Simiduia agarivorans SA1 = DSM 21679: one gene and its partner. The protein of the gene in region 2 binds, or shares a complex with, the protein of the main gene of each other region. Links are inferred from orthologs where the notes say so. Each region holds a gene or a part of one and is shown on either strand. Other genes may lie near its edges.

Region 1 (3,248 bases), 460 kb from region 2 along the record:
ACCACACCCAGAACATAAGCCGGTAAGGTTGGCAGGGGTGTCGCCCCCTCCCAGACGCGAATTTCCTCTACCGCTGACGCATTCAATGCATAACGCTCACCCGCCAGATCAAAAATCAGAAAATCCATTAATCTGACTCCAGCGCCAACATTTTCTGGGTATCCAAAAGCGTTAACGTTTTATCTTCCAGGCTTATCAGCCCGGCATATAATTCATACGGGATCTGATTTGCGCCAGGCGTTCCGACCTGTACCGACCCGCTATCCTGTGCGATTACGTCCGTTACTGCATCTACCACAAACCCCAGCGATCGACGCGTGCCCTCAACACACTCGGACAGAATGATAACCACCGTTGTATCCACCACCTTTGCATCACCCACACCAAGCAGCAAACGCAAATCCAGTATAGGGACTATGTCCCCACGCATATTGATCACACCCAAAACATGATCGGATGCGTTCGGCAGACGTGTTGCGTTGGAATAGCGTCTTATCTCAGTCACTGCCCGAATATCAATAGCGTAGTACTCATCCCCCACCAACAATGTCATCAGCTGGTTACCCTGCACCAGCATATCCAAATCGTGCAACAGATCGATTGCCTGCTCATCAGCCGCCAGATCCTGCAACACCAAAGGCGCACCGACTGATTGACTGGCAGTATCAGGCAACGGCATAAAGCCCCCTGCGACCAATACCTTTCTGATACAGCTTGTACAAACCCGGCACATCCAGAATCAAGGCAACCCTCCCGTCACCCAATATCGTCGCACCTGCCAAACCGTCTACCTTGCGGTAATTTTTTGATAGGCTTTTTATCACTACCTGCTGCTGGCCAAGCAGCTCATCAACCAGGAGGGCCAATTTTTGTCCAGCCGCCTCAACCACTACGATGAGGACATTTTCCGATACCAATGCCTGGGGGTTAAATCCGAAAATTGCCTCGAGACTGACGACGGGTATGTTCTCGTCTCGCAAGGTATAAAAACATTGATTAGCAGCCGCCTTGCGCAACCCACTACGTCGCACTTGCACAGATTCCACTATATTGAGCAGTGGCGCCACATACACGTCACCCGCCACACCCAGCAGCTGTCCATCCACTATCGCAAGCGTCAGAGGCAGTTGGATACGGAACCGGGAGCCTTTACCGGGCTCGGACTCCACCGCAATCGAACCGCCTAGCTCATGAATATTGGCGCGAACCACATCCATGCCAACACCGCGCCCACTGACTTCACTCACAGCTTCTGCTGTGGAGAACCCCGGATGGAAAAGTAACTCTATCGCTTCAGCCTGAGTGAGCGTTTGATTCGGCGCGAGCAGGTTTTTTTCTACCGCGCGCGACCTCACTCGGTCCAGTTGAATACCCGCACCATCGTCTTTGACTTCGATAACAATATTCCCGCCCTGATGAAAGGCCCGGAGGCTTATCACGCCCTCCGCTGGCTTATCTGACGCAAGCCTGATTTCGGCTGGTTCAATGCCATGGTCAACCGCATTGCGAATCAGGTGCACCAAGGGATCACCAATGCGCTCCATGACTGTCTTATCCAACTCGGTTTGTTCACCGGTAATATCCAGTCGTATACGCTTGCCCATTTTTGCGGACAAATCGTGCAGCATGCGCGGAAAACGGTTGAATACGAAGCTGATGGGTAACATGCGGATACGCATCACACTTTCCTGCAAATCCCGGGTTTGCTGGGTGAGTTGCTGCAACCCGGAAATCAGGCGCTCAAAACGCTCGTTCTCAAGCTCCCGACTCATGTCATTCAGCATGGATTGGGTAATCACCAACTCGCCCACCAGATTTATCAGATCATCTACCCGGTCAGTACTGACCCTGATTGATGTACTTTGCGAGGCTGTCGGCTCCCCGGATGATATACTGGCGGTTGTTACCTGCACCCCGCTGGCGGTGTCCGGTTTGGTTATAGCGTTGTCACCCTGATGGGTATCTGGGAGAGCGTCATCTGCTACGGCATTATTCTCGGTAGGTGCAGATTCGGTCAGAGTATTCCGTTCGGTTGCCTGACCAGCAACCGGCGCCTGAGTATTAACGGTAACCTGACTCACGGGCTTGATGTCCAGCTCACAACTATCGGATACCCACTCAAACACTTCCTCTATCTGAGCTTCACTCACATCGCCTTCAAGACAAAGTTTCCATGACAGAAAGCACTCATCGGGTTCCAGCTGGCCAAATGCCGGCAGACGCGAACTGTCTGCGCGCACATCCAGCTTGGCTAATGTGGCCAATTCGCGAAATATCCGTGAAGGCTCGTTACCCGTGAGCAGAATATCGGGCTGTGGACAAAAACGAATAAACCATCGCTGATTGCCACCCGCATACCCTCCGCGTTCGCCTGGCGCTGATTTGACCGCCGTGCCATCTGCGCCAGCGCCAGCGCCTGCAAATTCCTTATGCCCGACCGGATCCATGACTGTTTCAGTGACGGTGTCTTTTGGCGCGACAATGGTGGACGGAGACACACCAGCTTCCGCAAGTTGAACCAGACTGTCATGCAGCCCCTGGTATTGTTCGAAGGGTACCGGTTGCTTTTGTTGATGCCCGGCAATCATCCGGCGCAATATGTCGCAACTCTGAAATGCAACCTCAACCACCTCGTCTGACAGATCCCGTTGGTGACTGCGCACCTGGTCCAGTACCGTCTCGAGGTGATGGGTTAACTCAGCGATATCACTAAAACCGAAAGTGCCCCCACCGCCTTTGATAGAATGGGCTGCGCGGAATATGGTATTAATCACACTGTCTGACGCATTGCCATTCTTAACTACGTCAAGCAATGCCTGTTCCATTGCATCCAGCCCCTCCAGACTTTCGTCAAAGAAGATCTGATGAAACTGAGAGAGATCAATTGACATACCTTAATCCAGTACACGCGCCACGGTGGCCAATAATTTTTCGGGATTGAAAGGCTTTACCAGCCATCCCGTTGCACCAGCCGCTCGCCCTTCCTGCTTTTTTTCCACCGAAGACTCAGTGGTTAACACCAGAATGGGCGTATATTTGAACTGCGTTAATTTTCTCAATTCTCGCACCAGCGTAATTCCATCCATGCGGGGCATATTGACATCGGTAATTACCGCATCAAATTGCGCGGCTTGCGCCCGGGCCAGTGCTTCAACGCCATCCTCGGCCTCCACCACCCGATGCCCATCTGCTGCCAAGGTGGCGGCTACCATACCGCGCATGGACACAGAATCATCTACCACCAGAAC
Region 2 (3,039 bases):
GTCCTCGTTATCGACACTGCGGCTGGGATCAGCGATACCGTGATCAGCTTTGTCAGGGCCGCCAATGAAGCGCTGGTGGTGGTGTGCGATGAGCCGTCTTCGGTGACCGATGCCTACGCCCTCATCAAGTTGCTCAATAAAGATGCGGGCATGCAGCGATTCCGGGTTGTGGCCAATATGACCCGGTCTGCTAATGAAGGCAAACAACTGGTCAACCGGCTGCAGTTGGTGTGCGATAAATTCCTGAACGTGACATTGCATTTTGAAGGCGCAGTCCCGTTTGACGAAAACCTCCGCAAAGCTGTGCAGCACCAGCGTGCGCTGATCGAATACGCGCCTTCCAGTAAAGCCGCTACCGCCATCCGTTGCTTGGCAGAGCGGGTCCTGAGCTGGCCTTTGCCCAAAGCGGCCAGCGGTCAACTCGAGTTCTTTGTGGAACGCCTGTTGGCGACCTCAACGGCAGATGTTTAATGGCAGCGCTTGAGGGATTGGCCATGTACCAGCAGGACCCGACGCCAGCTGAGTCACAGATCCGGGTAGAGGACTACGCACCGTTGGTAAAGCGTATTGCCTACCATCTGATGCTGAGAATGCCGGCCAGCGTACTGGTGGATGACCTGATTCAGGCCGGCATGATTGGCTTGCTGGAAGCAGCACAGAAATTTGACGCATCCAAAGGGGCCAGTTTTGAGACCTATGCCGGAATCCGTATCCGGGGTGCCATCATGGATGAAACCCGTAAGGGCGACTGGGTTCCCCGTTCGGTGCACCGCAATGCGCGCAAAATTGCCGAGGTCACGCGGCAATTGGAAGCCAGTCTAGGGCGCGATGCAGCGGAAAAGGAAATCGCCGATGCGATGGCGCTGTCGCTGGATGACTACCGTGCCATGTTGACCGATACGGCGCACAGCAGGCTATTCAGTTATGAGGAATCTGCCGGTGATGATGAGGCTGGCATTGCGGAAGGCGCAGGCAGCATGGGCCTTGAAGCGCCGTCAGACGCCTTTGAGCGACAGGCGCTAAAGCAATCGCTGGCGCAGGCGATAACCCAACTACCGGAACGCGAACAACTGGTACTCAGTCTTTATTATGACGAAGAGCTCAATCTCAAAGAGATTGGCCAGGTACTGGGTGTGAGCGAATCCCGGGTTTCCCAGATTCATTCCCAGGCTGCCGGTCGCCTCCGGGCAAAGCTGACAGGCTGGAAGGGTGGACTTTAGCCTGTTTGGCTACTATTTCGCCGTTCTTATAACGAAATGATAAACAAAACTGGTAGCCGTGATTTCAGCTACTAGACTGATGAAAAGAGCGTCCAGCAGGGTACGACGGAGGTTGCTTTGGACAAGAACATGAAAATCCTGATCGTTGATGATTTTTCCACCATGCGGCGGATTATCAAGAATCTGTTGCGCGATCTGGGCTTTAGCAACACCCAAGAGGCCGATGACGGGGCTACGGCGCTGCCGATGCTCAAGTCTGGCGACTTCGATTTTTTGGTGACTGACTGGAATATGCCCGGGATGACCGGAATCGAGCTGCTTAAGCAGGTCAGGGCAGACGAAAAGCTGGCGTCTTTGCCGGTGTTAATGGTGACTGCAGAAGCCAAAAGGGATCAGATTATTGAGGCTGCGCAGGCCGGGGTCAGTGGCTATGTAGTCAAGCCGTTTACCGCCCAGGTACTGAAGGAAAAGATCGACAAGATTTTTGAGCGCGTAGGCTGATTCTTCACGCAACCGGCTGACGCCGGCGACTTTTCCCTAATGGCATCGATTTCATGGCAAAAGAGCAATACCAAAAAGGCAATGACGAATTCGTTGCGGAGCTGCGGGACTGCGCCAAGCTCCTGATTGAAAAGCTTCAGGGCGATCAATTCGATGAGGCGTCCCGCCTGATCGAACAAATCATCGAAAGTCGCGACCGTCATTTGTTCCATAACGTGGGCAAACTGACGCGTGGACTGCACGATGCGATTAAAAACTTCAATGTCGATTCTGGTGTAACGGATTCCGATGCGATCTCTGACGCTAGCGATCGTCTCAACTATGTTCTGCGCCTGACGCAGGACGCTGCCAATAAAACCATGGATAAAGTGGAGGCCTGTGCACCCATCGCGGTGGAATTGGGTCAGGAAGCAGCGACGCTGGGCGAAAGCTGGCGCGCTTTAAAACGCCGGGAGCTGAGTGCAGATGACTTCCGCGATTTGTATCAGCGAATTGACCAGTTTCTCGGGCAGATCGAGGCCAGCGCCGGCATTCTGAATGGCAATTTGCAGGACATTATTCTGGAGCAAGGGTATCAGGATCTCACCGGCCAAGTGCTGAAAAAGGTGATTGATCTGGTTTCGGATGTGGAAAGCCAGCTGGTTGGTTTGGTGCGCATCGCAGGGCAAGTTGAAGAAATTACAGGAATCGACTTTCCGGCCGATAAACAGGAGGCCAGCGGGAAATCTGGCAGCGAAGCTGAGGGGCCGCAGATTCACGCCGACAAGCGCGAAGATGTGGTGTCCGGGCAGGATGATGTGGACGATCTGCTGTCCAGCTTAGGATTCTGAAATTATCAGACCAGCTATATAACGTTGGTCAACGAGGAGCGCTGAATGGGTTTTGGCGATGACGAAGATATTTTGCAAGACTTCCTGGTGGAAGCCGGCGAGATATTGGAAAAATTGTCTGAACAGCTGGTTGAGCTGGAGCGTCAGCCCGACGACCGCGACCTGTTGAATGCGATTTTCCGGGGATTTCATACCGTTAAGGGTGGTGCCGGTTTTTTGCAGTTGGGCGCCATGGTCGACTGTTGCCACGTAACAGAAAATTTATTCGACATCTTGCGCACAGGCAAACGGTCGGTAACTCCGGAGCTGATGGACGTGGTGTTGCAGGCTCTGGATGCGGTTAACCACCAGTTTGAGGAAGTTCAGGCCAGAGAAGCGCCCACGCCGGCAAATCCGGAATTGATTCACCAGCTCGAGCGTTTGGTCAATCTCGAAGACCTTAACGAATCGAGTGACGGCGCAGATTCCGAGCCGGCAGAGCCGGATCA

What was found.
Region 1: the proteins of cheY (region 2) and M5M_RS00405 are in contact, whole or in part, in a solved structure (PDB 1A0O), measured with the Escherichia coli proteins. The link is inferred for Simiduia agarivorans SA1 = DSM 21679 from one-to-one orthologs.

Annotation. Positions count from the first base shown.
Region 1 is NC_018868.3:86,957-90,204, reverse strand. Bases 279-3,201 are described here. They hold M5M_RS00405 (chemotaxis protein CheA), read right to left. Parts: upstream 2,892-3,201; coding sequence 666-2,891; downstream 279-665. Other genes in these bases: M5M_RS00400 (response regulator), read right to left, coding at 2,895-3,201; M5M_RS00410 (chemotaxis protein CheW), read right to left, coding at 279-679. Outside these bases: M5M_RS00415 (chemotaxis protein CheW), read right to left, coding at 1-128; more of M5M_RS00410, read right to left, coding at 128-278; more of M5M_RS00400, read right to left, coding at 3,202-3,248. UniProt on the Escherichia coli protein: Involved in the transmission of sensory signals from the chemoreceptors to the flagellar motors. CheA is autophosphorylated; it can transfer its phosphate group to either CheB or CheY.
Region 2 is NC_018868.3:543,870-546,908, forward strand. The notes cover bases 316-3,029. They hold cheY (chemotaxis response regulator CheY), read left to right. Parts: upstream 316-1,337; coding sequence 1,338-1,721; downstream 1,722-3,029. Other genes in these bases: M5M_RS02430 (MinD/ParA family protein), read left to right, coding at 316-471; M5M_RS02435 (RNA polymerase sigma factor FliA), read left to right, coding at 471-1,220; M5M_RS02445 (protein phosphatase CheZ), read left to right, coding at 1,775-2,551; M5M_RS02450 (chemotaxis protein CheA), read left to right, coding at 2,597-3,029. In the rest of the region: more of M5M_RS02430, read left to right, coding at 1-315; more of M5M_RS02450, read left to right, coding at 3,030-3,039. UniProt on the Escherichia coli protein: Involved in the transmission of sensory signals from the chemoreceptors to the flagellar motors.